One region of the Leuconostoc kimchii IMSNU 11154 genome, then DNA from elsewhere that is predicted to be linked to it. Evidence: riboswitches for the same ligand, from Rfam matches in the RefSeq annotation. Region 1 holds a riboswitch; each other region holds the start of a gene.
What was found. A riboswitch is a leader RNA that binds a small molecule or an ion and turns the genes downstream of it on or off. The one in region 1 is predicted to bind lysine.

Region 1 (11,369 bases):
TTGAGTTGAATACAATAATCACATGTTTTTAATCGACTTCATCCTCCATATTGATGCGCACATTGCCACGTTAGTGACACAATTTGGACCATGGACCTATGTTATTTTATTCGCTGTTATTTTCATTGAAACAGGCATTGTCATTATGCCATTTTTACCCGGAGATTCGTTACTTTTTGCTGCTGGTGCGGTTGCTGCGACACCAGCTGGTGTCAATGCCGGATTAAATCATTGGGTATTTATGATATTGTTCTTTTTAGCCGCTATTGCAGGTGATTCTTTGAATTTCTGGATCGGCCGTACAGGTGGTTATAAATTGATAAAACACCCTTTAATTGGGCGTTTTATCAAAGAAAATCATATTCGTGAAGCAGAAGGATTTTTTGAAAAGCGTGGGGCAATGGCGATTATCATTGGCCGGTACATGCCGATCGTACGCACATTTGTGCCATTTGTTGCAGGTATTAGTCAGTTCCCGTATGGTCATTTTTTAAGAAATAATGTGATTGCTGCTTTTTCTTGGAGTTTGATTGCTACGGGTGCGGGCTATATGTTTGGTAATATACCATTTGTTAAAATGCATTTTTCGGTTATTATTTTGGGGATTGCATTAGTGACACTGATGCCAACTATTATTGGTGTTGTTCGTTCCATCATGGTTAGCCAGCGTGCCAAAAAAATTGCGAAAAAATAAAATTAAGCTGCCTTCGGGCGGCTTTTTTAGTATAATATACCTATGAATAATTTAAATAAATTACAACAATTGACAGGCATTTCGAGTGAAGAAATTGCTGATGCGTTAGATGTTGATGTCGCAACCGTCACGTCTTGGCAACAAGAAGAAAGTATGCCCACTGTGGCTGAATTAGAGGCGCTAGTTGGCATATTTTCAAGCCAACTTGATGCAAAAGGCATCGCTGAGCAATCGCAAGATCATCCTATCCATATCCGCTTATCTTTAGACTATTTACTGAATCTTGGTATCACAATGTCTGATTGGATTACGTTAAAGTGGGCATTTGAAGGTTCGTGGTCAGACGATAAATTAGCGGTTGGTTTCTTTAATGGCAATAAATTGGTTCGGGTTGTCGAATCAAATACGGACTTTGTTGCAGCGTTTGCTGGTTATTTGATTTTGCAAAGCGAAGGTGAATTTGAACCGTATATTGACGAATTTGATGATGATAAAACCTACGATTGGCGTTTGTTGCGCATTCAGGGTGACAAATTTCAAGACGTCACGCAAAAATTGATAGCAGGTGATTTGCCGGAGATTAACTTATGACCGAAAATTTGATTTTGGCAACGGACGCCTATAAACTAACGCATCATTTACAATATCCAAGTAATATTACAAAGCTTTATTCATATGGTGAAGCGCGAGTTGGTGGGCAGTTTAATACAGTCAGCTGGTTTGGCATGGGCATGATTTTACATGACTATTTTCATGAACCTATCACGAATGACATGATTGACGAGGCCGAAAAAGTTTCTGAGTTGACTTTTGGTACAAAAGCTTATTTCAATCGCTCGGTCTGGGAAAAGGTGCGTGATCTTGGCTACTTTCCAGTTAAAATTAAAGCATTACCTGAGGGCCTTGAGGTGCCAACTGGCAATGCCTTGTTTACCATTGAATCGACAGCACCCTGGTTTGCCACGAGCTTAAATGCGTTGGAAGTGTTGTTGATGCACGTTTGGTATCCAACAACAATCGCCACAAATTCCATGTATATCAAGAAGCGTTTGGCGCCTTTGTTAAAAAAATCTGGCTCACAGTCAGGATTATTTCTGGCAGTGAATGATTTTGGATTGCGAGGTGCGACCTCACTTGAGTCGGGTAAACGCGGTGGCGCTGCGCATTTATTACATTTTCAAGGATCAGATAATATGGCTGCGTCACAGTACTTTGAGGCAGTTTATGGGGTATCGGGACGTGCATTATCTGTGTGGGCAACAGAGCATTCAGTTGCAACAGCTTATGGCGCAGGTCAAGGTGAATTCGACTATGTTAATGCACAGTTTGATCGTGCACCAGATGATGCGATTTTGTCCATTGTCATTGATTCTTATGATGCGTTAAATTTTGTCAAAACAGTGATTGGTTCACCGGCCATTAAAGCACGTATAATTAATCGCGCGGGTCGGGTCGTTTTGCGACCAGATTCTGGTGACCCGCAGACAATTGATTTAGAAGTGCTGGCGTTATTAGCCAACATATTTGGTACAAAGACTAATGCACAGGGTTATAAGGTGCTACAGAATAATGTTGGTATTATCCAAGGCGACGGTATGAAAGCTGATACGATTATTGCTTTATATGAGGCGTTGATGTCTGCTGGTTGGTCAGCTGATAATTTAGTCGTTGGCTCTGGTGGTGGCTTGTTGCAAGAAGGCTTTACACGCGATACAGAAAGATTTGCGATTAAAGCAGCATATGCGGAAAATGCTAGCGGACAAAAAATTAATATTCAAAAGAATCCAAAAACTGACGCTAGTAAGGCATCTAAGGCCGGCTTGCTGAAAGTCATTATGCGTGATGGCAAAATCATAACCGTTTCCAATGATGAACTCGGCCAGGATTTATTAGAAACAGTTTACGATAATGGTACAATACCATTAATTAATGGCGAGGCCATTATTAACCGAGCACTTCTTTGGGGTAATAACAGTGAACTATCATTTTAAAACAGAAAAAGATATCACCAGTGATGTTGAAGTTTCTAAACTAGATGTCAAACTAGCCGCACAAGCTTATCGTGATCGTCAAAAACGAGAGAAAAGACCAGAGAGTGAACCGGATAATCGTATGGTTGGGCATGGTATACAGGCACTTGGTACAGAAGCAGCCATTGGTAAAGACGAACGTAAAATGCAAGTCGCTGCTTTATTCAAAGGTGGCATGACAAGTTATATTGATCTCGCCTTTGAAATGAATTTGGCAGAGTCAACTATTAGACAATATGGTAAAGAACTTGGGTTAACCTTTATTGATACAGAATATTAAGTTGACATTAATTCATTAGTAAGTTATGATGATATCAATATAAAAATTAAATTTCACATAGAGGTTGCGATTGACATGAGTCGCTTATCTGAACTGTTGTAACAGTTATGATGATAAGTAAAAGGGGAAATTGCCGAAGCAAAATGATCGGTGCAAGATTACTTTGTTGGGCTAATGGTTAATAACCATTAGACTGTCGTTAGTTGATAACGGTGAGCTATGGAAACAGTCAAAACTGCTAAATAAAAGCCTTTTGTCCGTGACCTAGTCTCGAACAAAGGGCTTTTTTATGTGAAAAATTGGGAGAATGATATGAGTTATCCAACAAATGAGTTGCAGCATTTGACGATTGATGGTGTGGATGCTGTCACGTTAGCCAAGACATATGGCACACCATTATATGTCTACGATGTGACTAAAATTCGCCAGACGATGCGTGCATTTAAAACTATTTTTGAAAAAGAAGGTGTACCTTACGTTGTTAGCTATGCTTCAAAGGCATTTGCAACTCAGGCAATTTATCAAGTTGCCCAACAAGAAGGGATTCACGCTGACATTGTATCTGGTGGTGAGCTATTTACGGCTTTGCAAGCTGGTTTTGATCCTAAGCATTTAAGTTTTAATGGTAACAATAAAAGTTGGGATGAATTGACAATGGCCATTGAAGCGGGTGTTGGGATGATTATTGTCGATAATTTCTTAGAACTGCAATTGTTGTCAGAGATTGCCGCAAAACATAACATGACACAAGATATTCTGTTGCGCATTTCACCAGGTATTTCTGCCCACACGCATGAATTTATTAGTACAGGGCAACAAGATTCTAAGTTTGGATTCGATTTGCTAACTGGGCAAGGTAAGCAAGCTTATGATATTGCAAAAGATGATCAAAATTTGAATTTGCTTGGGCTACATGCACATATTGGCTCTCAAATTTTTGATGTGACAGGTTTTGAAAAAAATGCTGCATTGTTAGCTGATACAGCACAAAGTTGGGGCTGGCAACCTGCGATTATTAACGTTGGCGGTGGTTTTGGTATTCGTTACACGGATGAAGATACACCTTTACCAGAAAGTGATTATGCTGATGCGATTATTCGTACTTTGAAAAGTAAGGCAGCGCAATATGATTGGAAAATGCCAGAAATTTGGATAGAGCCAGGTCGTTCTGTCGTTGGTCCTGCAGGTCAAACATTGTATACGGTTGGCTCTCGAAAAGACATTCCTGATTTACGACAGTACTTGGCAGTTGATGGCGGAATGGGCGACAATATTCGTCCAGCACTTTACCAAGCAAATTATGATGCCGTATTGGCTAATCAACCGAACGCACCAACCGAAGAAGTTGTGCGTGTTGCTGGCAAGTATTGCGAATCAGGGGATGTCTTAGTATGGCAGCAGGCATTACCACGAACGCAACCAGGTGACATTTTATCCGTATTGGCAACGGGTGCCTATGGTTATGCAATGGCTTCAAATTATAATCGTAACCCAAGACCAGGTGTTGTATTTGTCGAAAATGGGCAACACCAATTAGTTGTTGCGCGAGAAACTTATGCTAATTTAACAGCATTAGATAAAAAATATACTTTGGGCAAGGCTAATGTACAATAAGTCAAAATGACGATCATCTCATCTTAAAGCATACAGTAAAACTAAAATAGATAATTAAAGGAAACTAAATTCTCATGACAGAAACAAAAAATGATGCACAACGATTAATTAATTTTATTGCTAATGCAAAAAAAGTGACACCAGTGAAGGTCACATACAAGGGGACGTTATCTGGTGAAATTCCAGATACTGTACAACAGTTTGGGGGTGTATCTTTCGGTCAATTGATTGGTGATTGGTCAGAAATCCAACCATTGATTGCTAGTTTACCTCAGGAAAGTATTTACATTGAAAATGATGCACGCCATTCAGCAGTGCCATTGATTGACAAAAAGGCAATTAATGCGCGTATTGAACCCGGTGCTATTATTCGCGAACAAGTACAAATAGGTGATAATGCTGTTATTATGCTTGGCGCTGTTATTAATATTGGCGCCGAAATTGGTGCTGGGACGATGATTGATATGGGCGCTATATTAGGAGGTCGTGCGATTGTTGGCGAAAATTCCCACATTGGTGCAGGCGCTGTGTTAGCTGGCGTGATTGAACCAGCATCGGCACAGCCTGTGCGCATCGGTAATCATGTGTTAGTAGGTGCTAATGCCGTTGTCATAGAAGGTGTCCAAGTAGGGGATGGTGCAGTTGTTGCTGCCGGTGCTATTGTGACCAAAGATGTGCCTGCTAATACAGTTGTTGCCGGTGTACCGGCTAAAGTGATTAAAAAAATTGACTCACAAACACAACAAAAGACTGCCTTAATTGACGCCTTACGAGGCTTATAATGACAGTTGTTAACTTTGAAGCATTACAACAGTATCGCAGAGATCTGCATTTAATTCCTGAACTGGCATTAGAAGAACATCAGACTCATGCGTATTTATTAGAAAAAATAAAAAGTTGGCAGAATGATACGATGCGTATTCGCACTGTACCCGAATTACCAACGGCTATTTTGGTGCGTTTTCAAGGCACTGATCCTAAGCGAACGATTGGTTATCGGACTGATATCGATGCGTTACCAATTGCTGAACAAACTGGGTTACCTTTTGAATCAACTCATCCTGGCATGATGCATGCATGTGGACATGATGTTCACATGAGTTTAGCTTTAGGCCTTGTCCATTATTTTAGTCAAAATCAGCCAAAAGATAATCTCGTTGTCTTTTTCCAACCGGCTGAAGAGGCTAAAAGTGGTGGTAAATTGGCTTATGATCTTGGTTTGTTTACTGATGAATGGCGTCCAGATGAGTTTTATGGTATTCACGACCAACCAGATTTACCGGCTGGGACACTGAGTACCTTAGATGGTACTTTGTTTGCTGGAACTGCTGAACTTAAAGTCGCTGTTCACGGGCAAGGCGGTCATGCCGCTTATCCGCATTTAGTGAAAGATCCAATTGTTGCTGCATCAGAATTGATTATGCAATTCCAAACAGTGGTGTCACGATCAGTGGATCCTATAAAGGGTGGTGTGGTAAGCATTGGTGTTATTAACGGTGGCCAAGCAAATAATGTTATTCCAGATGACGTTTATTTTGAAGGTACAGTACGTAGTATGACACGCGTTGGATTAGATTTGATGATGAAGAGAATCCGCCAAATTGCTGCTGGTGTTGCTTTAGCAAATGATATCACCATTGATGTCTCGCTAGAGAGTGGTAGCTATTTACCCGTAGAAAATAATTCAGCACTAGCACAACTAGTGATAACATTTATGCAATCTCGTGATGATATTGATTTTGAAGTGGCTCAACCGGCAATGACTGGTGAGGACTTTGGTTATTTATTACAACAGATTCCAGGAGTTATGCTGTGGTTAGGTGTCAATGATACCCATTCATTGCATAGTCCAAAGTTAAATATTGACGAATCAGCACTACTGCCAGGATTTGAGGCATTAAAAAGTTTGATTGAATGGCGAATGGCGCATTAAAAAGCGATGGCAAGTACAGTAGAGGGAAAAGCAATGTATGAAAATATTAATTTAATTACGGCAATTATTACACCTTTTAATGCAGCAAATGATATTGACTACCCAGCCTTAAAAAATGTGATTGATGATTTGCTCAATCATGGCACGCAAGGTTTTGTGATAGCTGGTACAACTGGAGAATCACCAACATTAACGCATCAAGAAAAGCTAACGCTGACACAATATATCGCTGATTACGTCGGGGACAAAGCATTGCTAATTGCTAATGCTGGGACAAATAATACGGCGGAGTCTGTTATTAATGCACGCGAACTGAGTGAGATAGCTCGTGTCGATGCGATTTTAGCAGTGACACCTTATTATAATAAACCCAGTCAATCCGGTATGATTGCCCACTTTACTGCGATTGCTGATGCTGCGTCAAAACCTGTGATGTTATATAATATTCCAGGCCGGTCGGCAGTTGGACTGACAGTAGCAAGCGTCGTTGCATTGGCCCAACATGATAATATTAATGCGATTAAGGAAACAACTTCGGCAGAATTCATTGGTGCCGAAATTGAGCAAACACAGGCTGTTGACTTTGCTGTTTACACGGGTGAAGATGCCCAAACATTGGCGGCGTATGCACAAGGTGGCGCGGGGACCATTTCAGTTGCCTCACATTTATATGGTGATGAAATGACTGCGTTATTTGCAGCAATGAATGCTAATGATTGGCGTGAGGCCGGTCGTCTGCAGCGTTATTTAACACCACGAATGAACGCGTTGTTTGCATTTCCGTCGCCAGCACCAGTTAAAGCAAAATTGAGTGAAGTTGGCATGGTTAAAAATATTGTGCGGTTACCAATTGCACCTTTGACAAATGACGAACAACAAAAGCTGAATCAATTATTGGGGGAATGATTTATGTCAAAAATAATTTTGGCGGGTGGTTTTGGAAAATTAGGATTAGCGATTCAAGCTGGTCTGGCAGAAACAAATTATGACATTGTAGGTGTTTTAAGTGGCCATAGTCATGAAAGTCAGTATCCAGTATGGACGTCGCTAGATCAAATCAACGTATCGGCAGATATTTTTTTAGATGTTAGTACGCCTCAAACTGTCTTCAATAATGCACTGTGGGCAATTGAACATCATATGGCGGTTATTATTGGCGCAACAGGGTTAACTGATGATCAAATTGATACGTTGCGCGAAAAATCAGAACGTGGCGTGTTGATTGTGCCTAATTTCAGTCTTTCAGCAGTTTTATTGATGCAATTTTCACAATTAGCGGCTCAATACTTTCCTGATGTTGAAATTGTTGAGACACATAACCCCAAAAAGGTTGATGCACCTTCAGGTACCGCCGTACAAACTGCTAAACTAATAGCAAAAGCACGCATCGAAGAACCAGTTAAGTCAAGTGAAGGCGCGGCGCGTGGGCAGCGTGTAGCAGATGTTGCTGTGCATGCGATGCGTTTACCAGGTTATATTGCACAACAAAGTGTTTATTTTGGTGGCATCGATGAACAGTTGACGTTAACCCAAAGTACGACTAGTAGGGCAGCTTTCGTGCCAGGGGTTTTACGTGCGCTGGCAGGTGTTGAAAAAATAACAGACTTAAAGATTGGGCTTGATAGTGTTTTGTAATATACAGATAAACATATATGTATTTTGACCATCATCATTTATAGCGGAGAAATCCGCTTTTTTTGTGCATGAAATGATAGTTTTGGATTTGTGTTTAAGTTAAAATAAATCAACGTTAGAGTAGTTCTTCTATACTTTTAATGATACAAAATTCATAATAATACTAGGATTTTGTTTAACTTATGTGATACAATATTTTGGAAGATTGATTAACGGTAATCAATTAAAATTGAAGTATGAGGGGGCATAATTTTAATGCAGAATCAAAAGAAGATTATTAAATTGTATAAATCTGGTAAGTTGTGGGTAACAGCAGCAATCGTTGTTGGGGGTATGATTGTTAGTACAACAGTTTCCGCAGATACCAATGGTGAGGCAGTTAATGTCAATATGTCAACTCATCAGGATACAACTGCGCAAAAGTCGTTAGTAAGTGAACAAACGCCATCGACCGATGAGGCAGCAAAGTCGTCAGTAAGTGAACAAACGCAACCGACTGATGAAGCAGCAAAATCGTCAGTAAATAATCAAACGCAGTCGATTGATGAGACAGCAAAGTCGTCAGTAAGTGAACAACCACAATCACCTGATGAGACAGCTAAGACGTCAGTAGATAATCAACCACAATCACCTGATGAGACAACGAATACGTCAGTAGATAATCAAACAGTAGATACAGCTGAGTCAACAACAAAATCCTCAGCGGATGCTGTAGCACCTAGCAATGATATTGCTGTTAAGACATCGAAAAGTAGTCAGGCATTAGATCAAACAGCTAGTGACACGCAAACAACTTGGGAACGAGATAAATCTGCGCAAACCAATAATTCTGATAATAATCCTGTTAGCAATGAAGCAGGTGAATATTGGCCGGATACAAAGGGTCAATCTATTAAAGATTACGATAAAACAGAAACTAGGGACCTATTACAGACAACAACATTTACTGACGGGTACAATCCAACGCCGGTATTAAAGCAGTCTAGTGATTTATCTTTGTACGTGAGTGGGCAAAAAGTTGATATTGGTACGTTGAAAGATGATGATAGTTTAGGGACAGCAAAAGCGCCTAATTCAGAGTATCCAGGACATAGTTCTTCAGGACATTCACGGTTACTCAAAACATCTGATTTAGGACAAGATACTTACTTCTATGCAAAAGATGTTATGCGTATCAAAAATCAAGACACGAACAAGTATGAATCGTATGACATGAGGTGGACGTTGCAATCTGTTAATTATGGTAATGAACAATCAATGATTGCATTGGGTATTAAAGGAACTATTGACGGCGGTGGGACAACATTATTAAATGTGGGATCTGGTTGGCAGATGGCGCAATTGGGGAACTTTTTCAATACGCACATTCAATTTTTTAAAAATATTAATTACGCTGATCAAAATGAACAACTGACACCTGATGAAGCAATTTCAAAGGGATTAGTTGAAGCGGCTGCTGTGTTAATTCATTTTGGCGTGTCAGATATTGATGCAAGCGAAGCGATTGAAATCACAGATTCTGTGATTAAAAAAGTATACGTGGACAATGAGTCACAGTTGGCCTATCAAAAAACTGATGATGGTTATTTAGCTGTGACCAGAAAATACGATGATCCATCTGATGTATCGGATGTTAAGGGAGCAACATCACCAGTTAATGAAAAAAAAGTCACTGTGTTATTTGAAATGGATGTTCCTAAAGAAGGATTTGATTATTCTATCGCCACAATTGGCACCAAAAAAAATAATGATGGTGAAATACAATTAGGTCAAGGTAGTAAAGTAGATCCTTCATTATTGTCAACAATGAAGTATGAAGAACCATTAAGTGTTAACTTTCAAGATCAACAAGGTAATCAATTAATACCTTCAAAGGCAGATATTGGGATAATAGGAAATAAATATAACACTGATATAACACAACCTGTTCAAATTCCAGGATATCATTTGGTAAAAACGTTAGGAAAGGCAGATGGCGTCTATGTTGATGGCAATAACGAAATCACTCATGTTTATGCCAAAGATCAGGGTAACTTGGTTGTCAACTATGTGGATAAGTCTGGCAATGTGTTGGCAACAGCAGACAAGACAACAGCTGATACAAACCAAGATTACACAACAGAACCAAAGGCAATTGACGGTTACGATCTCGTACCGGAAAAGACAACTGGTGACGTGACAGGTCAATATCCAGCAGACGGCGAAACCAAAGAAGTGACCTACGTTTATGGTCAACAAGGCCAACATACTACTAATTACGTTGATGAAGATGGTAAGACACTTGTACCGACAGACACGACTAAGGGACCGAAAGATACTGATTATACAACGACACCAGCCGAAATTCCTGGTTATCACTTAGTACCAGACAAGACAACGGGTGACGAAACTGGTAAATATGATACGGGCAAGAAAACAGAAACAACATACGTCTATGCCAAAGATCAGGGTAACTTGGTTGTTAACTATGTCGATGAAAACGGCAATGTGTTATCACCAGCAGACAAGACAACAGCTGATACAAACCAAGTTTACACAACAGAACCAAAGTCAATTGACGGTTACGACCTTGTACCAACCAAGACAGCCGGTGACGTTACTGGCCAATATCCAGAAAATGGCGAAACCAAAGAAGTGACCTACGTTTATGGCAAACAAGGTCAACATACCACCAATTACGTTGACGAAGATGGTCATGTTCTCGTGCCAGCAGAACAGACTCAAGGACCAAAAGATACCGATTATACAACCATACCCGCCGAAATTCCTGGCTATCATGTCGTACCGGAAAAGACAATAGGCGACGAAACTGGTAAGTATGATACAGGCAAGACGACGGAAACAACTTACGTCTATGCCAAGGATCAAGGTAGCTTAGTTGTCAATTATGTCGGTGAAGCAGGCAATGTGTTATCACCATCCGATTCATCAACTCAGGACAGCGGTGAAGCTTATATCACCACACCAAAGTCAATTGACGGTTATGATTTCGTACCGGAAAAGACAACGGGTGACGTGACAGGTCAATATCCAGCAAATGGTCAAACTAAAGAAGTAACCTATGTTTACGGGCAACAAGGCCAACACACTACGAACTACGTTGATGAAAATGGGAATGTCTTAGTGCCTGCAGAGCAAACTCAAGGATCGAAGGATACAGATTATACAACAACACCAGCAGAA
Region 2 (11,369 bases), 850 kb from region 1:
CTTGAATCTCACGTTCACGCGCAATAATTAATCCCAGCGCAACAGATTGCACACGCCCTGCTGATAGACCACGTTTAACCGTTTTCCAAAGAATTGGTGAAATTGAGTAACCAACCAATCGGTCTAAAATTCGTCGCGCCTGCTGCGCATCGACAAGATCTTGGTTAATTTTACGAGGTGTTTTAAAAGCATTTTTAATCGCATCTTTTGTAATTTCATTGAAAACAACACGATTGGGTTGATCAGGATCTAAACCTAAAATGTGTTGTAAATGCCAAGAAATAGCTTCTCCTTCACGATCCGGATCGCTTGCTAAATAAACGACTTTAGCGGCTTTAGCTTCTTTTCGTAATCCTTTGATTAGATCACCCTTACCACGTATGTTAATATATTTAGGATCATAGTCATTATCCACGTCAACACCAAGAGTTGATTTTGGCAAATCGCGAATATGCCCCAAACTAGCAACAACCTTATAGGTACTGCCAAGATATTTTTCAATTGTTTTCGCTTTTGCTGGGCTTTCTACAACAACAAGCTTTTTTTGATTTTTTGATTTTTTTCGTTTTGTTGTTTTTTTAGCTGCTGGTTTTTTAGCAACTTTACCTGGTTCTACCATGTTGTAAACCTCACAATTTACTTAACTACTAAATATAGCATATCAGATTCTACCAAATAATTGCTATTTTAATCTATAATCACCCTTTTTTATCAATTATTGACTGATAAATGATCCGAAAAATTTTTAACCTCATAATAGCAAAAAAGTATATTAGCTTTAACAAGCTAATATACCAACTGATAATTTTTAACGATTTTGTGTCAAATCAACATCTTCTAACTTTATTTTTTTTGTCTTGTAACGCAGCTTATATCCCACATACAAGATCACAAATAATGGTACAGATAAATAAGTCACACCAATTTTTTCCCAATTTAATTTTGTGAAGCTTGCCGGGTCTTGACCAATAATCACACCAATTGAAATAATTAATGCAAAAATCGGTCCAAAAGGGAACCACTTTGCTTTATATTTAAGATCACTCAATTGCTTACCTTGAGCCAAGTACGCCCGTCGAAAACGGTAATGTGATATGGCAATACCCACCCATGCTATAAATCCAGTTAATCCAGACGCATTGACCAACCACGTATAAGCCACAGCGCCGCCTTTGGTATTTGCAATAAATGCCAGCAAACCAATAGCCGTGGTTAGGATTAATGCTGCAACAGGCACACCGCGTTTTGAAACTTTAGCAAATATTTTGGGTGCTTCGCCTTTACGTGCCATAGCATACAACATACGTGTTGAAGCATATGAACCAGAATTAGCTGAAGAAACAATAGACGTTAAAATAACGGCATTCATTAAACTTGCTGCAAAAGCGATACCGGCGTTCTTAAAGACAATTGTAAACGGTGATACAGCAACATTTTCTGTTGATGAACTTAATAAACGCGGATCTTGATAATACACTAATGCTGAAATAACAAAAATGGCTAAGATATAAAACAATAAAATACGCCAGAATACTTGATTGATAGCCTTTGGTACGGATTTATCCGGATTTTGTGCTTCACCTGCAGTAATACCAATTAATTCTGTGCCTTGAAATGAAAAACCAGCAACAACAAAGACTGATAAAATAGCTTGAGGTCCACCAACAAAACCATGATTACCTACTGATAGATTCTTAATGACATCAACATCAGAATGAATGACACCCAATATTGTAGCTAATCCAACAACTAAGAAAGCAATAATTGTGACGACTTTAATCATTGAAAGCCAAAATTCAGCTTCCCCAAATGCACCTACAGAAAATAAGTTAATTAAAAAAATAAAGAGCAAAGCGACAGCAGAGAAAATCCACCCCGGTGTATCTGGAAACCAAAATTCGGCAACTAAACCAACTGCCACAATATCAACTGCTAACGTAATTGCCCAATTAAACCAATAGTTCCATCCCATAGCAAATCCTAGAGCTGGATCGACATATTTCCCTGCATAGTCAGAAAACGAACCTGAAGTTGGTGAATAAGTCGCCATTTCACCCAAACTTGTCATTAGAAAATACACCATAACACCAATAGCCAAATAAGCCACGATGGCTCCAAATGGTCCTGCTTGTGCAACGGTTGCACCTGATGCAACAAATAATCCAGTACCAATTGAACCACCAAGAGCTATCATTGATACATGGCGCGTTTTTAGATTACGTTTCATACTATTATTTTGTTCACTCATGAAAAATTCTCCCTGGTCGGGGCAAATAAAAAGCCCCTTTCTAACACATAGAAAGAGGTTTAAAAAGTCATTATATCATCAACTTTTCAAAGCACACCACGCTGCCGTGACAGTCTAACAACTATTAATTATTAGCCCAATAACATTTTGCCAAGAATGTTATTTCGGCAACCGCCCCTTTAACGTAACCTCAACGCCCATGGCAGGCTCATTTACGCGATTTATGTTGGTTGCAACCTCTTTGATAACTTGAATATCATATCATTTTTAAATAAGTGTGTCAATTTCTAATACACGTCGCCAGTGATTGGCACGTTTTCGGTACTGTTCCTCACTGAATTGCCACCAAAAATAACCAAAAAATAACGAACCTAAACCACTTGATAGTGGTATATTATACTTTTGTATACATGCAACCAACATCGCCATCCATAACATCACAGCGCATACCGTCATGAATAGACGAACACGTTGATCACTAATGAGACGTGGTACAATAACTACTTCACATATCGCAAAAATTTGTAACCACCACATAGCAATTTTGTAATTCATCAAATAAAGTAAACTCGCTAAAATACCCATAATTGGCAAAGCAATCCAATAGTGAGCAAATGAAGCACCAAAAGTAATCCACCACTGTAAATGCCGCGGCATTAAATTTTGTATGATTAACGTAGCGCCGTTATCAATGACATGTATAAACAACATATCAAATCTCACTTGAATCGCTAGAAATACAAATAGTAGACTAAAAATTAGTATGAGTACTTTTCTTAATTTATCAGGCTGGATTAACATTTTCTTAACTCTCTTGTTTATTCATCACAATAATTGTAACATTATATACATTAGTTTCTTTTAAATCTACTAATATCAGTTATAATTTAATATTGTCTTTATCTCTATCAATTATAGTGTTAATAATTGATTTTATGCCACCTATGTATACTTGTATCTGTATAACATCTACCATCATTAAACATCAGGAGAGCTACCCTAATGGCTTCTAAACCAGAGTCACGTTCAAAACGTTACCAGAGTCCTAATCACAAATTACGTAACACAATTTTTTTTATCATTGCAATTGTTACAATTATTGGCAGTTTCTTTGTTTGGCGTACAATTAATAATACAAAAGGCGTTATTGATAAGTCATATGCCGGTGCCGGACTAACAAAATCTCGTAATGTGTCTAATATTATTAAAAGTGGACGACCAATATCCGTCTTGCTTTATGGGACAGACACGGGCGAACTAGGACGTACCTATCGTGGTCGGACAGACTCGATGATGTTGCTTCTTATTAACCCCAAAACAAAAAAAACCACAATGATTTCATTACCTCGTGATGCCATGGTATCAATTGTTGGTTACGAGGATACCTTCCCACAAAAACTCAATGCTGCTTACGCATATGGTTCAACTGCTACCTCTATCAAGACCGTTGAAGCTTTTCTAAATATTCCAATAGACTACTATGCCTTAGTCAATATGGGCGGTCTAGCAAATATGGTTGATCAGGTCGGTGGTATCTCAGTCGATTCACCAATTGACTTTACCTACAGTCAGGAAACAGCTCATGATTATGGTCCTAACCTTTATCGTTTTCACAAAAACAGTAACAAATATGAACATTCTGACGACAATGGTCAAACTTGGTCAGCATCAAAAACACGTATGAATGGCGATGCTGCTTTAGCATTTTCACGTATGCGTTATGATGACCCCGATGGTGATTACGGTCGCCAGAAACGACAACGCATTGTTTTAGAGGGCCTTATTAAAAAATCAGCGAGTGTTTCTACGCTGTTGAATGAAAAATTCATGTCTACGATTTCTAAAAATGTTCGTACAGACTTAACATTTGGTGATTTAACAACATTAGCAAGTAAGTATATCGACGCCAAAAATAATATTGTTACTGAGCACATGCAAGGTATTGGCACAAGTTATCCTGACTCTGAAGGTAATAATGTATCTTATGAAGTCATTCCTCAAAAAGAGAAACAACGTACAACAAATTTGGCGCGAAAAGCTTTGGGATTAAAATCTAAAAAAACTGGTTTACCGTATGGTGGTAAAATACCAACTGAACTTTCAGCCATCGCAACCTCGTTACGTCCCGTTGGCGATAATAGTGCAAGCACAACATCCTCATCTTTAACAAGTGATGAGGAAACAAATATTGACAATACAACAGGCGAATAAGTAAAAGGCAATAACTCAAAAGAGTTATTGCCTTTTACTTATATTATCCGAAATAATCAATGCCCATTGCATGACGGACATCTTTCATAGTTGATTCAGCAACCACGTTAGCTCGCCTAGAACCTTCTTCTAACATACGAAGAACCGCAGGTATATCCTGCGCATAAGCTTCACGTCGTTGACGAATAGGTGCCATTTCCGCTTCCATCACGTCAATCAAGTGCTTTTTAAGCTTCATGTCCCCTAATCCACCTGCTGTATAATGATCTTTCAAGTCCTGTACACGTTGTTTATCAGGATCAAAGATATCCAAGTAGGTAAACACCACGTTTCCTTCTATATGTCCAGGATCCGCGATGTTAATGTGCAGCGGATCTGTATACATTGATTTGATTTTTTTAGCCATTGTATCTGTATCATCAGAAATATAAATACCGTTACCTAGTGATTTAGACATTTTAGCATTACCGTCGATACCTGGTAAACGTCCCTGTCCCTTTGGTGGAAAAACACCAACCGGTTCAACTAAAACATCAGCTTGATAGGCATTATTAAACGAGCGTACTAGCTCACGTGCTTGTTCTAACATAGGCTCTTGATCATCGCCCACTGGCACCTTGGTAGCACGAAAAATCGCAATATCAGCCGCTTGAGAGACAGGATAAGTTAAAAATCCAGCTGGAATGCCTTCATTAAAACCTTTTTGTGAAATTTCAGATTTCACAGTGGGATTACGCTGCAAACGTGCAACAGAAACTAAATTCATAAAGTATTCCGTTAATTCAAACAAACCTTTAATTTGTGACTGCACAAATATTGTAGTTTTTGCAGGATCAATACCCACAGCCAAATAATCTAATGCAACTTCAGTTAATGACTGACGAATTTTTTCTGGATTACGCGCATTGTCAGTAAAGGCTTGTGTATCGGCTATCATAACAAATGGTGAGTACTCACCAGAATTTTGCATGCGTACACGATTCTTTAATGAACCAATATAATGACCAATATGTAATTTCCCTGTTGGCCGATCACCTGTTAAATAAATTTCTTTAGACATATTAAACTTCCTTTATCTACAACGTTAAAATGACACTATGGTTATTATTATACGGTAAATTAATACGAGTTCCTAGTTTAAAAAATTAGATTACGGTTGACTTAAAATGTGAATTAGATTAGAATAATAACATTAATAATCAAAAGGAGAATATACATATGAAATATGCAATAGTTGGCGCTGGAGCGATGGGGTTGCGATATGGTATTTTACTCCAAGAAAATGCTGGTGTACCAGTTGACTTTATCGAACCAACGCAGGCCAGTCTTGATAAAATCATCGGACAAGACCATAACGTTTGGAAGTCGCGAGATCATAAAGATCGACACAAAATAAAGATTAATATTTTCTCACCTGAATCATATGAAGGTTCTCCAGACGTCTGGATTTTCTTTATGAAACAAATGCAATTAAAAGATACACTTGAACGCTTAGCGCCTAAGTTCAAAAACGGACAGACAGCTTTAGGTGCTATGAATGGCATGGGACACATCGAAAAGTTGCAAAAATATTTTGACAACGCACACATTATCGGTGGTACTGCTATGATTGCTACTGTTTTAAATGATTTTGGTGATGTTGATTTTATGGGTAACGAGGGCGCTGGTTCATCCGTCTACGCGAATCTAACTGAAAAACCGTCTGCAACAATGGACGCCTTACAAGCTGATTTTAAAGCGGCACACTTAAATCCAAGTTATACTGAAAACTTTATGGGGACTTTACTAACAAAAGTCTTTTTCAACGCGGTAGAAAATTCAATTGCAACCATGTTCCAATCACGAATGGGACAATTAATGGCTTATGATGGCTTTTTAGAAGGTATCGCTCGCCCACTGATTAACGAAGCATATGATGCAGCTGAAGCAGCCGGTATCAAGCTAATTGAATCACGCGACGACATGGTCGCCCAAGTTGACTATGTATCAAATGTTGCTAACCCACTACATTTTCCTTCGATGTATCAAGATTTCGTTAAGGGACGTCCAACAGAGGTCGATTATATCAATGGTTGGATTGCTAATTTAGCAGATAAGAACGGCACACAGGCACCAAATCATCATTTGGTCACAAACTTTGTGCACCTTGCAGAATCAATGCGTGAATTCACACCTCCAATTAATAAACTAGCACCCGACTATACCGGTGCATAATGTATTTTCAAAAAAACGCAAAGCCTTAATTTCTAGAAGCTTTGCGTCTTTTATTTTAGTAATTTAAGCGTTTCAGCATGCGGCTGTCCATTAAAGTACTTGTCCAATGCACTGTGATACAGTTTTGTATCAGCAACTTGAGCAAATAAGGTCAGACTGGCTTGAAATTTGATAGCATCAATCTCACCAAATAAGGCAATGGGATCATTTCCCTGTAAAGATAATGTTGTTGCCACAATTTTCTCTAAGCGCGTATTTAAGATGTCATCAGCTAAATATTCATGTGCCTCATGCAGTCCTTTAATGCCATAATAAATCGCACGTTCACTACGTCCTAAAGCACGTAGTTGTGGTAACACAAACCACATCCAGTGTGTCAACTTTTTACCATTTGAAAGTTCTTTTAAAGCATCTTGATAATTATTAACGCCAACGATTTCGCCATTCTGAGCATCCAAAAAACGTTGAATTTCACGATCGATCGTTAAAACTTGTGCGTTCCCATTTTTTTTGTACGCACGATACAAACGATAGGTTGCTTGCCCTGAGAAAGTGAGATGCATATGGTCAATTGTTTTCGGTGAAACCCATTTTTTCGCATCAATTTCTGTTACATCTATTTTGCTAGTTTCGGCATCCCACTGGTCTAGTAGAAAAATATTACTATATAACTTAGCAATATCGCCATTGGGATACTGTGCTTTATAGTTTCGACCAGATATCGTACCAATGAGCTTCAAATCATCAGCATCAGCATGTACACCAGCTTCTTCTAACACTTCGCGCGCAGCATTTTCCGGCCAGGACATTTCTGGTTCAACATAGCCGCCGGGAAAAGCCCACCCTTGAAAATCGCGATTAAAAATCATTAATAATTCGCCCTGTTCATTTTCAATCACAACATCTGTTGTCGGCATAACTAACTCAAATTCATGCCCAACTCGTTCACGAATTTTAGCAACATAGGAATCTTTATATGGCATATTTTCATCACGATCAACGTTTACAAGTAGTAAACATTGATGCTGTCCTTTCGTATTCATTTTATTATACCAATAAATAACACAATTCAGCTCTGTATCACACCACTAATTCGATAAAATTAACTCGTAAACTTATTTAAAATCGTTTCAATATCTTTAATCACTAGTGACGTTGTCCCATTAGCATTGTTAACAAACTCAACCTTCGTATGATCTTGGTATACAGACATTGGAATAGAGATTTCAATACCTGAATCTAGTTTAAACTTTTGAACACGATATTTCTTTTCATATTTTTCAACATTTTCAACTGATATCGCTTTATGCGCAATTTTATCAGCAATTTTTTCCTGGTATAACACCTTGGCTGAAGTATTGTCTGAAAAGACTTTTTCAGCAATCACATCAGTATCAATGCTACCGGTCTCTAATGCATCATAAATGGCTGACTGTGTTAAAGCCAATGTCTCATGTTCCGGCATACTATCGTATTTTTCAGTAACACTTTTAACTGTACGTTTAATCACTTGAATGTTTTCCTTCAAAGAAATTTCAGGTGTGATATTTAAAAATTTTTCTGAAAAATAAGCCACACGCTGACCATCAATGAGATGCTTTTTTTCAAGTAAATGATAGCGATTCGTCTCTGTATTCACTAAAATTGCTTCTTCAACACTTTGCGTTGCAGCAGGTAGTACTGTTTGATTCAAAACTAAACTATTCACCATTTGATCTGCAACATATGCCACAGCATGTGCATATCGTGGTGAATAGTTTAATTTAATCAAACCAAAAATTGGACCATCATCTGTTATAGCTCTGAAACTTAATAAATCACCTGACTGAATTGCATCACTACCCGCAATGATATCAAATAACTTGGTAGCTAGTTGTGTGGTCATCTCTGGAAAATTTTGATTTGAGAGCATCCTTTGTAAATATGTTTCAGAAGCTAACAGACCAGTTTTAACATCACCATGATATATTTTGTTAACTAATTTTTCAATATAATCATGAATGCCTGGATTTTCAACAGACATTTCGCCTTGAGAAGCAATCAAGTTACCTGTATTTGTATCCAAAATGTGCAAAATAGCTTGTTGAATAATCATCATATATCCCTTTAAATTTAATGATTTTATTATATCATGGTCTATACCTTCAGATTGTGAAATGGCGTAGCGCTTCATATTTTAAAGGATTGATCTTATAGCTTGATAACGGACGTCCAACATCTAGATAGGTTACTTTAACAGTTAAAAACGCATTTTCTACTAAATAATCTAGATATTTTTTTGTTGTCACACGTGATAACTTGACCCGCTGAGAAAGTGATTGATTGGAAAAAGTCTTTGAAAAAGAAAATATTGTTGTAATAATTAACTTCAAAGTTAATTCAGAAATGCCCTTTGGTAAATCCATAGCTAACGGTTCATTTTTTGTTTCACTCTGAAAATATTGATTAACGTCTTGCTGAGATAGTTTTTCTTTTCGCAAAGCGATTTCTTCTAAAACTAAAAATTTTTGTATTGCTTGGTTAAAACGCTGCATTTGGAATGGCTTAATCAAATAATCAATCACACCATTTGTCATTGCTTGTCTGAAAGTTTCGCGATCATCTGCAGCTGTAATCATAATTGTTGCAACTGAAATACGTTTATTTCGTAACTCAGTCAAAAACGTTGTTCCTTGACCATCAGGTAAATAGACATCTATCAATAATAGGTCTATTGTTGAAAAATCAACCCGATCTTGAACCTCTTCTAGACGTCCAACTATTGTAATAGGGGCAAATAATGCATGTGCTGTCTGATTTAAAAATTGGCTGATAATATCTGCAACCATTGGGTCATCTTCAATTATTAAAACACTGTAAGTCATTTCACTAGGCTCCTCGTATCTCTAATGGGTATTCTATATAAATTCTTGTACCTTTATTTGGCTCCGAGTTAATATCAATAAATCCTTGGTGCGCCATTATAATATCATTGATTGTAGCCAAACCATAACCACGATGTGCCCCTTTTGTTGAAAAACCAGCGCTCAAAATGAGGTCATACTGTTCAATTGGCATACCTATTCCACTATCTATAATTTCTATAATCAATGCCCGCCCATCTTCATCATACTGTATCAATAAATCAATCGTTTGTGTATTTTGAAATGCTACAGCATCAACGGCGTTATCAATAAGGTTTCCGACAATTTTAATAACATTTGTTATCTCTTTACCCGAAATAGATAACTCTGGCATACTAGATGTTTCCCGCAATATTAAACTCACCTCATGTTCTTTGGCATAATTAATCTTGCCAATTAGGAACCCAGCAATTACTGGCATTTTAATATGCGACGTCACATAGCCAACATTCTGATGGTAATCATTGGTTAATTGTGGGATAAGTGCCATCACTTGATCGTATTTATTTAATTCTATTAATCCAGAAATGGCTTGCAATTTATTCATGAACTCATGCGTCTGTGCTCTCAACGCTTGAGCATATTGTTTGGTGCCATCCAGCTCTTCAACAATCTCTTTCAAATCAGTAATATCACGAAACAAAACAAGTGCTCCGACTTCAGGATATGTCAATTTGGCAGCAGAGCACAGATATTCTCGCGCATTAAACACCACCCTGTGGGTATTATTGTCACGCGATATAACCGTAAAAAACGTTTGATAAATAGCTACCGCTAATTTATCTCCAACATGGCCTATATCGGGTAGTAATTGATTAGCCATACTGTTAGTCGCAATTATTGTGTGGTCATCATCAATAACTAATAGCCCCTCCATCATACTGTTTTCAATGGTGTTTTTTTCAACTAATTTTTTAGCAATAACATGGGGTTCCATATTTAATAGTACCTTTTTCAATCGCTTAGCTAACAGTATTGATCCGATAATACCAATTAATAAGCCAATAATAAGTCCCATTAAAATTGGACGCCGTGCTGTTTTTATTGACTGAGAAATTGTATCCTCAGTCAATCCCACACTAACTACACCTATAATATTGTGAGTATCACTATATACTGGCACAAAATAACGATAACCTAACCCTAATATGCCCATTTTTTTTGAAAAATGAGATTGACCTCGTAATGTCGGTGCCGCATCTCGCGGTGAGCTAAATTTTTTCCCAATTTGCTTCACATTAGGATGAGATAACCGAACAAGATCGCTGTTTAACACCACAACAAAATCAATATTTTCAGATTTTGTCAGGCGCTGCGCATAGCTTTGAACAGCACTTCTGTCCGCTTGACTTGCGCCCGAAGACAAACTGTTGACAACCGTCGAGTCTTTAGCAGCCATTTGTGCAATATTTTTCAACCGTATATTAATAATTTGCCGCTCATTGCTTTCAATCACTTGTTGTAACAAAATACCCGTTGTCCCTAAAGAAATTACAGTAGCCAAAAGAACAATAGCGATAATAATCAATTGTAATGGCACTTTTTTAATTCTATGCATTCTAACCCTCTTAACATCTGTCCTATACCGTTGAATATAGCATAAAAAAGATTCAGTTGCCCTGAATCTTTAAGTGATGTCTATGCCGATGTCAGTGCGACTTGATTAACTGTCGTGCCTTTAATAAGCACGTCATTGAAATTTTGATAACTAATATTAATCATGTCCGTTAATGCTTCTTCCGTATATGAACCAATATGTGGTGTTAGTAGCACTTTAGGATAAAGATCTAATA
Region 3 (11,369 bases), 950 kb from region 1:
GTTTGTTTTGAGATCTGTACTGTAATTGCGCGAGCAATGTCAATATCAAACCCTTGCGAAATGCCAGTTTTAGTATCCATTAAGCCAAATAAGCGGGTATCAGCTTTAACGCCCCAGACAATACGCCCAAGTTTTTCGACGCGTGCCAAAGTGTCCTGATGCTCTTCATTTTTCTTAGCAGTTGCTGTTGCCCACATTAAACCGAGGACAATAACGGCAGCTAAGACAATTGTGGCAATAATACCAAATTGTCGTTTTTTAGCTTTTTCCATAATGTTTATACGTCTATACTAGCTTACATGATTTTATAATCATAATGTAAGCCAGCACACTGACGCTTTTCCTCCATAATTTTAATGATGTTCAACTTGACTCAAAAACTTTTGTGCACGAACTTCCTTTGGATTTTCAAAGAATTCTTGAGTTGTACTGTCTTCCAACACTTCGCCATCAGCCATAAAGATCACACGGTCAGCAACCGCCTTAGCAAAGCTCATTTCATGGGTAACCACTAACATTGTCATTGATGAATCCTTAGCAATGTCACGCATGACATCCAAAACGTCACCAACCATTTCAGGATCCAAAGCTGATGTTGGTTCATCAAACAGAAGTGCTTTGGGACGCATTGCCAATGATCGCGCGATTGCTGCACGTTGCTTTTGACCACCTGATAGTTCTGAAGGCATGTTAGCTGCTTTATCAGCTAAGCCAACTTTCTCTAGCAATTCCATCGCAATCTTTTTATTCTCAGCTTCGTCACGTTTCAAAACTAATCGAGGTGCTAACATCACATTCTCTAACGTTGTTTTATTATCATATAAGTTAAAATGTTGAAAAACCATACCAACATTTTTTCGCATACGGTTCATATCTGTTTTAGGATCATGTAAATCAAAACCATTAACTAAGAGCTGGCCTTCTTGAATTTCTTCTAAACCATTAATTGTACGAATAAGCGTTGATTTACCGGAACCGGAAGGACCGATCAAAACAACCGTTTCACCTTCATCAATTGTTAAATTGACATGTTTGAGTGCATGGAAGTCACCGTAGTACTTCTCGACATTTTTAAATTCAATCATTGACATGCTAAATCTCTCCTTATTCATGTATGTTCACCTTAGCGCATACATATATTAACGCTAAAAAGGGGTGCATCAGAACCACCTTTAAAGGTTTATCGTCTGCTTGCCTAATTGTGTTCTATAATCTATTGTACCTGTTTAAACGTATTTCCGTCAAAGTTGTGATAGAAAACATGACATGTTAATGTGAGAAAATTAACATTTATAAACAAATACTTAAAAACATATTTGTCAGTGTCTGCAATGATTCACAAACTTCTTAATGGTACATTAAACTATTAACAATCAAAGCAAAAATCAACCAGATCATCCCCCATAAAAAATGTTGCCTTTTATTAATACTCATAACACCAGCAAATTCACGTAAAAAGGCTGGTATTTGGTAACTCAATCGCACTGAACCGCCTCGTCCACTAGCCATAATGTGTTGTTTTTTTGCTAATAGTACACCACGGAAAACATGATAGTTACTCGTGTAAAATGTAAACGCTTTGCCCTTTAATAACTGGGATGTCAATTTTAAATTTTGATAAGTGTTATGTGACTGGTTCTCTAACAGCGTTTTTTTGACCGGTACACCATAGGTTGTCACAGCCCATTGCCGCATTGCCTCCGCCTCACTAATCAGCTGATCTTCTCCCTGCCCGCCTGAAAAAACCATTATTGGATAGTCCGGTAATCGTCGTGCATCTTTTACCGCGGCTTGAATGCGTTGGTCCACAATATTGCCAACACGATAACCATCTACCAATCCACCGCCTAAAACAACTAACGGCCCTGTCATTGGTGCTTTAGTAACATGCTTGTAGACCATACTACTCATCGTAAAACGTATAAACTGATACACAAAATATAACATCAACCAAGGCATACTTAGTCGCCATAATGGCCAACCCCAGAAAATAACCAAACTAGTGACGTAACTAACCACTAACACGGGTAAAACAAAATCATGCGATTTCTTCCAGCTATGCGTTGCCATATTCAACATTAACACAACACCTAATACCGTCCCTATCACGTAGCCACTTTTCAGAATCAAATTTAAATTTTTATCAGTCACATTAATGACATGTATGGCTAGCCAAAAGACCCCAAAAACAATAAAAACCCCATACGTACCGATTCTCATCGTCGCGGGATTTTGCTTGATTTGACGACATAACGCCACCAATAATAAAATAATTGTCACTATTAAGATTATCGTTTCCATAACCTTATTGTACCATGCTATCCCGCTATAAATTTATTTGCAGCACCTTCTGGCACACGCACAAGATCCAAAGCAACTAAACGCTCAGCAATTTGAACAGTATTCCATGCTGCGCCCTTTAATAAGTTGTCGGACACGACCCACATATGGAACGAATCATCATTTTCAAGATCTGGTCGGACACGACCAACAAAAGTCTCGCGCTTGCCTTCAGCATTAATTGGCTGTGGATAAAGCTGTGTTTTAGGATCATCTTCTAAGATAACACCTTCAGCTTGACTCAAAGCTTTTTGAATACCCTTCACGGTTGCACCCGTATTAGGATCAGTTTCAAAGTAAACCGTTTCGCCGTGACCAACAGGTACAGGTACACGGACCGCTGTTCCAGTCACTTTAACTGACTTAGAATTTTTGTTACCAAACATGATCTTCTTAGTTTCATGAATCATTTTCCACTCTTCATGTGTATAGCCGTCATCTTCGAAGACGTCAATCTGTGGCAATAGATTGTATGCTAACGGATAGTGCTTTTCAGCGCCTTTTACTGGCAATATATTGGCAACCATTTCTTCCCCTGCATTATGTGCAGTGGTTTGCGCTACCAATTCTTCCCAAGCTGATTGTCCAGCCCCCGAGGCTGCTTGGTATGTCGAAACGATCACACGGCTTAACCCATAAGCACGACGAATTGGTTCAAGTGCAACAACCATTTGTGTTGTGGAACAGTTTGGATTGGCAATAATGCCATTGTGTGTTTGCAAATCAGCTTCGTTTACCTCTGGCACAACTAAAGGCACATTGTCATTCATTCGCCAGTAACTTGAATTATCAACCACGACAGCGCCACGTTTAACTGCTTCAGGTGCAAATTTGTGTGAGACAGAACCACCACCTGATGCTAAGACCAAATCGATACCATCAAAACTTTCTGGTGTCGCTTCTTCAACAATGATTTCCTGATCTTTGAACGTTAATTTTTTGCCTGCTGACTTGGCAGATGCCAGTAACTTTAATTGATTAACTGGGATTGTTGATGCTTCCAGTTGCTCAATTAACCGGGTACCAACCGCACCTGTTGCACCAAGAATTGCAATATTATACTTCCGCTCTGTCATGTTTATTTTCTCTCCTAATATTTTATCACTACTATAATTTAGTACCTATTAATCTACCAAAACACGATGTAATCTGTCCTGCATGCCTGTCATAATCTCCCAAGGCGCTAATCCGGCATGCTGCGCGACATCTTCTATGGTATTTTCTAGCCCACCATCTTTTCCAATAAAAGTCACTTTCGTGCCTACTGGATATTGGCGTGGTAACCTAATCATCAATTGATCCATGGCAACTTGACCAACAATTGGCGCGTAGTGACCGTCAACAATGACTTTAAACCCAGTCATCTTTCTTAACCAGCCATCCCCATAACCAATAGGCACAGTGCCAATCCATTCATCACCAGTGGTTGTGTATTTGTGTGAATAACTAATGCCTTCACCCGCTGGTAACAATTTCACAAAATTCATTTCACTGCGTAACGCCATGACAGGCTGTAAGTTTTTGCCATCTGCCAATTCGCCACGGGAAGGCTCCACCCCATATAAAACAGTGCCTACCCGTACAACTTCGTGTGGTACTTCATCGGCGTGATACATCGCAGCACCAGAATTAGCAACGTGATAAAATTCAGGTTCTGGTAAACCATCTGTCATGTCATGCCACCTTTTAAGTTGCATGTAGAAATAATCATTGTTCGACGAATCTGACTCGGCAAAATGTGTCGCCAAACCAACATAGTCAAATAATTGCTTATTTTCCTGCAAATAAGCAATCGCCTCAGCCAGCGACTCTCGATCGCGAAAACCAATGCGCCCCATACCAGTATCGACACCTAATGACACGTGTAGCCGTTGCTCGCCACTCAAATATTGTGCGGCTTCTTTTAGCCATGACAAGGACACAACTGTTGTCAAAATATGCTGCACTGCCATGAGTTCAGCATACTTTGCTGGTGAAATACCTAAAATTAAAATTGGCGCAGTCACCCGTTCATGCCGTAGTGCTAATGCCTCATCAATAATAGCCACTGCTAAGCCGTACACACCACCAGCTACTGCAGCTTTAGATGTCGGAATTAAACCCAGACCATAGGCGTTTGACTTAACAGCTAAAAATATTTTATCAGCGCCTGATGTTTTTTTGACCACTTCCGTATTGTGTTTTAAAGCTTGTTTGGAAATTTCAATTTGTGTTGGTCGTGTTATTGCCTCTACCATGGTTACACCCTTTTCAAATAAAATAAAAATCCATGATTGCCGGATGTGGCAGTCACGGATCGCAGTAAAACAATCGTTTCTGTCATAGCACCCCGCGCAATCGCGACAGTCCAATAGCTCTTAACTATTGGCCCAGTTAACTGATATGATAGTATCAGCACTTCGGCCACACCCCCTTTTATTCGTTTCGCAGTATCTATCAATACTCCACGAATGACTCTTGGTTATGGCAACCTCTATGATTTTCTCATGGTTTTTATTTTATTCTAATTTTTATCTTTTGTCAAACCTTTTAAACCTTTGCACACAGTTACTTTAGCCTGATATGGTTGCAATAAATTAAAAATTGCCGCACGATGTGTATTTTTCCACTTCCTTTGCCAATGCAAATAGATGCGTAATTGACGATATTGTGGTGGACCACCAAAGAGCCAATTTTTTAGCCAACGCTTGAAAATGTAAATCATATTACGCCAATATGGTGGATCTAATACAAAAATTTTGTCTGCATTTGCAAAAAGTGCTTGCCCCTCTCGATATTGTGCCCCTTCGATAATCCAACTGTCATGCTGTAACACCTTATTTATCAATAATTGCCTTTCTGAAACTGTACGGTGTTTGTCCCCATTAACTGCTCGAATCCAATTAAGATCATCCAGTGATGTGACCGGTACATTCATCTTGTGGCTTAAATTGTAAGCAAACGTTGTTTTACCACTGCCTACTGGGCCAATAATTCTAATTTTCATTTTTCACCACTAAAACTAGTTGTCCTAACCATTCTGATTAAAAAGCCACCAACGTACGTGACTGTAGTTGCCTAATCGCTAAGGCAACAACCACTACAATAACAATTTTAAGAACACTTGAAACCATAAATGGTGTTACACCGGCAGCTATTGCAGCTTGAGCCGACATATGTGCACTGATACTGAGCCAAATTGTACCTAAGGTCAGATTAAGAATCGTTGCCACACAGTTTGTCACTATTAAGCCCGTAACCGTTCGCCATTTTTTAAACGATAAACCAATAATTGGTGAAAAAAGTAAGAATGACCATAGATAGCCACCTGTTGGTCCAAAAAATAATACAATGCCGCCTTTAAATCCTGCCAAAACTGGTAATCCTAATGCCCCTAATACTAAATATAAAACAATTGCGGTCAGACTAACTCGCATTGACGATACTGAAGCAACTAAAGCGATAATCAATGTTTGCAAGGTCATCGGTATCGGACCAACATTAATCGCTAAGGGACCGACTGCTAATAGTAACGCTGTGAGTACCGCAGTAATGGCAATACGTTGTGTATTTGAATTCATTTCTTATCTCCTAGTATTTATCTCAATTGTAAAGCTCAACCTTTGTACACATTATCTGGTAAATTAACTTTTAGCACCTCGCCAGAATCAATTATTATCATATCACTCCCTGTATCAAGCAATAATTGACCTTGTTCATTAATATCTTTGGCAACACCCGTCACCACGTCATGACCATATTTAACTGACACGTTCTGACCAATAACAATATTGTGAGCACGATATTCCGGTAAAAATGTGCCTGTTGTATAGTTCCCATACAATTGTGTAAATTCATCCTGTATGGCTGCAACGATTGTATTACGTGACACTGTTAGTTTACTAACCATACCACCAACTTTTTGCTCTAGTGAGACGTCCATGTTTTGAGGCCGTAACAAGTTCAATCCAATCCCCACCACAATGGCTGATACCTGCTGACTTTCAAAATCCATCACACCTTCTGTTAAAATACCGCCAACTTTACGCGAGTTAAACAACAAATCATTGACCCATTTAAAATTCAAATCAATCGCCAATGTTCTTTTAATTGCACGTGCCACAGCAACGGCCGTACTTGTCGTGAGTAGCCCTGGTATCACAGAGGTCCCCACGGCCAATGGTAATACAAAAGAAATGTACAGCCCATTGTCCGCAGGTGATAAAAAGGGACGGCCCAAACGGCCTTGCCCATTCGTTTGGTGGTTAGCAATAATTATAGTTGGTTCAGTAATATCGCCATTGGTCAGCGCTTTTTTTGCATAAGCATTCGTTGAATCAACCACATCAAGTAAGCGAATTTCCCAACGACTTGTTGCCAATTGTGTAATCATCGGGGCACTCAATACTTGACCACTCTGATACAGGTAACCCACATGATGTTGACTTGTAATATTATGCCTCTGTGCCGTTAATTTTTTAATTGCCTTCCATACAGCGGCGCGGCTAATATCTAATTCTTGAGCCAGTGTTTCCCCGCTTAAATAGTCTCCCTCATGTTCGGCAAAATATTGTAATATTCGTTCATCTGTTTTCATATTTTTTCCTGACCATATGTTTGATTAGTTGTTTTTAGTAAACTTGTTTATAATTATGGTTTACTAAAAGTGAAATGTCAACCTTTACCACATAAAAAACGCCTTCCGGCGTTTTTGGTCTCTATTATTCTGTATCTTTCTTAAAGGAAAGCGCAGCAACGTTCAATTCACGATCACCTAACCCCTTAGTAAAGCTCACTTCGTGGGAAACAATGATAACATTTCCTGGGAACTTGTCTATGGCTGCACGTAATGCATTTTTAGTACCCTCATCTAAGTGATTGGTTGGCTCATCTAAAATCAAGAAATTACTAGGTTTCATTTCCATAATTGCTAATTTAACTTTGGTTTGTTCACCACCTGAAAGCTGTTGCAATGGTTTTTGCGCATTCTCAGAGGTAATACCAGCTGCAGCTAAGCGCGTCCTCAAGGCTTTAGGTTCTAATGTTGGAAAACGATCTTGCATCTCTTGCAATGGCGTTTTAGTATCATTATCCCATTCTAAATCTTGATCGAAATAATTAACAATTGCTGAAGGTGAAAATTCTGCATGACCGTGCAGTGCTGGAATAACACCTAAAATTGATTTAATTAATGTTGACTTACCCGCACCATTAAATCCCTTAAAAACAAGCTTTTGTCCAGTCGTAATCGAAAAAGTAACTGGCTCCAAAACAGGTGTCACATAACCAACAGATAACTCATTAACCGATAAGGCATTAGCCGATTGTGAATTAACATAAGGAAAATTGAATTTTGCTTGTAGTGCTTCAGATGGCGGATCAACCTTGTCCATACGTGCTAGCATCTTTTCACGTGATTTCGCTTGCTTTGAAGTTGACGCACGCGCCTTATTTTTGGCAATAAACTTCTGCGCTTTTTCAATTTCACCTTGTTGCTTCTCATATTGACGTAACTGTTGCTCTGCTCGCTCATCTTTTTGGCGCATGGCTTTCTTGAATGAGCCACGGAATTTAGTGATTTTACCAAACGATAAGTCAATAATCGCATTTGTCACTTTGTCCAAAAAGTCAAAATCATGAGAGATAATCATCGCTGATCCTTCATAACTTTGCAGAAAGTCTTCTAACCATTCAATATGGGCCACGTCTAAATAGTTTGTCGGTTCATCTAAAATAATCACATCGTCATTTTCAAGCAATAACTTCGCTAAGATCACTTTAGCACGTTGACCACCTGACATTTGATCTAATTCACGATCACGGCCAATGGCTTCCAAACCAAGACCAGATATCACACGCTCAATCTTCGTGTCCACATCATAAAATCCGGCCGCATCAAGCTCTTCTTGCATACGTCCCGCGCGCTCTAACAATTTATCATTCATAGACGTCGCATAATCATTATAAAGTTCTGTTATACGATCTTGCTTGTCATATAGGTCTTGATAAGCAGTATGCAAAAAGGCCACCAAATCCATGCCATCTGGGATCTCTGCATACTGATCCAAATAACCTATTTTGAGTCCTTTTTGCCATTCAATTTTACCAGACAATGGTAATTCTTGACCAGTTATGATTTTGATAAGCGTTGACTTACCTGCACCATTCTGCCCAACAATACCCATATGTTCGCCTTGTTGCAATTCGAATTCTGCGTCTTCATATAAAGTTTTTTCTGCGTAGGCCATTGAGAGCCCACTGATTTCTAATAATGCCATAAAGTTAAGTGTAACATATTTTTGAATAATATGGTCATTTGTCTGTTGAAAAATTTTTAAATTAATATATACTATAATTACTATGAAACCACGTAAACTTAACATTAAAACAGTTCCCGCAACAGATACAAATCGTGCTTACAGATTTTGGCGCGACGTCTTCGATTTGCCACAATCTGGTCATGAAAGTGGCCGACACCTCATGATTGATGGTGAAGATATCACCTTCATATCTGGGCCACCAACGCATAATCTTGAGATACTGGTTCGGGATCATCAGACTGATTTACGTAAACATTTGCGTAATAACTTCATCTCAATTATTGATGAACCTGAGATGCGTTTTGGTCATAAAATCGCTTTTAAAATCAAAGATTCTGAAGGTAATGTCATTACCCTAGAAGCTAACCAATAAAACAAAAAAATCGTAAACAATTGACACGTTGTTTACGATTTTTTTGTTTTATTTTACTTAAATGGTTCAACTAATGCTGGCACGAGCCAACTTAAGAAAGCACCTACAGGAAAAATCAACCACCAGTAACTCGCTAAGAATTCCCAAAAATTCATACTATGATGACGACGAATATACTCACCCTTGCGCGGATCGAATGTAAATTCTGAATTATCTATTTTATCTTGACCATTTGTATCTGTCTGTTGTTGTGGCACACCTAATACTAAACTATCCAGCGAACAGTCAAATATATCAGTGAGCTTAATCAGGTTAGTTAGGTCAGGCGTTGCATCCCCTGACTCCCAGCGAGATATAGCCTGTCGTGAAATAAATAATTTATCAGCGATATCTTCTTGAGACATGCCTAACTTAGTACGGTATTTTTTTAGTTGCTGCGGGAATAAGATGTCCATCATGCTACCCTCGTTTCCTTTTATTTGATTACTTTAATTATGCAACATGGTTAATCAAAAAGGTAGCAATTAAACGTCAAAAAAACGCAATCAGCAACCTTAAAGTGCGCACGGATAGATTGCTAATACTCCTATAGCGTTGATTTATTAGTGTTTATCAGATTGCGCACTGTTAACATTTTGCTATTTAACCAGCATCTTTTTCGAGACACCTGTCGCAATTAAAATAGCCATACCCATTGGTAATAAAGCTGATGAATCCAAATGACAAATTTCAATTAGCATCAACATGGCCATAAATGGTGCTTGCTGAGATGCTGCTAATAGCGCACCTGCTCCTATTACAGCACATTGCCAAATTGACACTGCTGGTAGCCATGGCATGAGGAACAATCCGACGATTGCGCCAATAACTGCACCAATGGCTATTGCTGGTGTTAACGTGCCACCAGCCGCACCAGCACGAATCGTCAATACCGTGACAAATGTCTTCAATAGGCCACCAACTAATAAAATACTAACCATCTTTTGACTACTACTGCTCATAGCCAATTGCGCCAATGACCGACCATTTCCCATGATTTCAGGTAATAATAAAGCGATTAATCCGGTTATTAAACCCATAGCTGGTAATTGCCAAAATATGAGTTTATTTGTTGTTTGATGACTTTCAGCCCATTGGCATAATTTTCTAAATAGCGCACCGACTACGCCAGCAATTGGTGCCAAAATAAAAATCAGCAGAAAACTGATGGCAGAAAATTTAGCATCTCCTATGAGATAATAGGGTCGAAAGCCCTTCGCCAAAGACCCTACAAACATGGCAATCGTTGACATTGTCAAACTCACAGCCACTGTGCGTAAGGTTAATTTTTTAAGTAATACTTCGACAGAAAAAAGCATGCCAGTAAATGGCGCAATATATATCCCTGCAAAACCGGCACCTGCTGCTGCGGTCATTAATAGTTGTCTGTCTGACTGTGATAACGCTGGTATATGTAGTTTTTGCAGTAGATTAGCCCATTTTTGAGCAAATAATGCACCTGCTTCTCTAGGTGCAAGTTCACGACCAACAGAGCCACCTGTACCGACAAAGAATATTTGTGTCATCACATGTAATATTGTTTGCCAAAATGGCATTTGCTCGCCATTGAGCGCTTTTTTGATGCTAATTGGTGTCTTCGTTTGCGTTCGCAAAAACCACCAAATTACGGCAACGATTATGGCACCAACGACGACTGACAGTAACCGATCAGTGGGGAATGTTCCCAGTGGCGCTGGTATTTTTGCAGTTTCTTCGTATTTTAAAAATACACGCTCAACTAAATCCAAAAATAACCCTAAAAGCATTGAGCTCAAACCAACGATTAAGCCAAGTGAAATCGTTGAAATGACTAAAACAATTGTCTTTTTGTACTGATTAACTGCCATATTTAAACACCTATTTTTTTATTTATCAACCCTTATATTCTACCGCAAGGACGATTTTAATTCGATCTTTTTTAAATAACAATTTATCCCTGATCTTTAAAATAAAACAGTGGATAACAATCACTAAAGTCATTGTTATCCACTGTTTTATCAAATTACATTATATCGCTCACTTCAAGAGATAACAGATTCTGAACTAACGTATCATTCAGTTAAAGTACAGTGCAAGCAAAGCAATAGCTGCTGGCAAACCTTGAACTAAAATAATCTTGCGTGTAGCCGTTAGGCTACCATATATTGCGGCAACTAAAACAAATAGCATTTCTAATTGCAACATTAAAATCTGTTGGTGCCCTGTCAATAAGAACATTGTGGCAAAAATTAAGGCGCCAAGTAAGCCATTATAGACACCTTGGTTCCCCAATAATACCTTCACTTCAGGTATCTTAACAAAAGACTCGTCTAAATCAA

Region 2: it holds a riboswitch for lysine, as region 1 does, so the genes downstream of both, LKI_RS04950 (amino acid permease) here and lysA (diaminopimelate decarboxylase) in region 1, are expected to answer to the same signal.
Region 3: it holds a riboswitch for lysine, as region 1 does, so the genes downstream of both, alr (alanine racemase) here and lysA (diaminopimelate decarboxylase) in region 1, are expected to answer to the same signal.

The regions. Positions count from the first base shown of each region.
Region 1 covers NC_014136.1:1,746,044-1,757,412, forward strand. Annotated here, with positions in the region: gene LKI_RS09290 (VTT domain-containing protein) at 23-694, shown strand; gene LKI_RS09295 (helix-turn-helix domain-containing protein) at 737-1,285, shown strand; gene LKI_RS09300 (nicotinate phosphoribosyltransferase) at 1,282-2,685, shown strand; gene LKI_RS09305 (hypothetical protein) at 2,669-3,004, shown strand; lysine riboswitch at 3,055-3,232, shown strand; gene lysA (diaminopimelate decarboxylase) at 3,317-4,618, shown strand; gene dapD (2,3,4,5-tetrahydropyridine-2,6-dicarboxylate N-acetyltransferase) at 4,693-5,400, shown strand; gene LKI_RS09320 (N-acetyldiaminopimelate deacetylase) at 5,400-6,551, shown strand; gene dapA (4-hydroxy-tetrahydrodipicolinate synthase) at 6,585-7,457, shown strand; gene dapB (4-hydroxy-tetrahydrodipicolinate reductase) at 7,461-8,186, shown strand; gene LKI_RS10910 (MucBP domain-containing protein) at 8,442-11,369, shown strand, end outside.
Region 2 covers NC_014136.1:892,950-904,318, reverse strand. Annotated here, with positions in the region: gene topA (type I DNA topoisomerase) at 1-619, opposite strand, end outside; gene LKI_RS04950 (amino acid permease) at 809-2,248, opposite strand; lysine riboswitch at 2,330-2,498, opposite strand; gene LKI_RS04945 (phospholipid phosphatase) at 2,516-2,959, opposite strand; gene LKI_RS04940 (LCP family protein) at 3,251-4,459, shown strand; gene trpS (tryptophan--tRNA ligase) at 4,503-5,519, opposite strand; gene LKI_RS04930 (ketopantoate reductase family protein) at 5,678-6,673, shown strand; gene LKI_RS04925 (DUF1810 family protein) at 6,724-7,656, opposite strand; gene LKI_RS04920 (nucleoid-associated protein) at 7,776-8,768, opposite strand; gene LKI_RS04915 (response regulator) at 8,818-9,537, opposite strand; gene LKI_RS04910 (ATP-binding protein) at 9,542-11,134, opposite strand; gene LKI_RS04905 (NAD(P)-dependent oxidoreductase) at 11,215-11,369, opposite strand, start outside.
Region 3 covers NC_014136.1:797,387-808,755, reverse strand. Annotated here, with positions in the region: gene LKI_RS04505 (transporter substrate-binding domain-containing protein) at 1-272, opposite strand, end outside; gene LKI_RS04500 (amino acid ABC transporter ATP-binding protein) at 354-1,091, opposite strand; gene LKI_RS04495 (YdcF family protein) at 1,348-2,301, opposite strand; gene LKI_RS04490 (aspartate-semialdehyde dehydrogenase) at 2,319-3,416, opposite strand; gene alr (alanine racemase) at 3,465-4,577, opposite strand; lysine riboswitch at 4,655-4,824, opposite strand; gene LKI_RS04480 (P-loop NTPase family protein) at 4,844-5,326, opposite strand; gene LKI_RS04475 (biotin transporter BioY) at 5,364-5,900, opposite strand; gene LKI_RS04470 (biotin--[acetyl-CoA-carboxylase] ligase) at 5,936-6,916, opposite strand; gene LKI_RS04465 (ABC-F family ATP-binding cassette domain-containing protein) at 7,041-8,597, opposite strand; gene LKI_RS04460 (VOC family protein) at 8,680-9,012, shown strand; gene LKI_RS04455 (helix-turn-helix transcriptional regulator) at 9,066-9,470, opposite strand; gene LKI_RS04450 (chloride channel protein) at 9,651-10,898, opposite strand; gene LKI_RS04445 (DUF1304 domain-containing protein) at 11,107-11,369, opposite strand, start outside.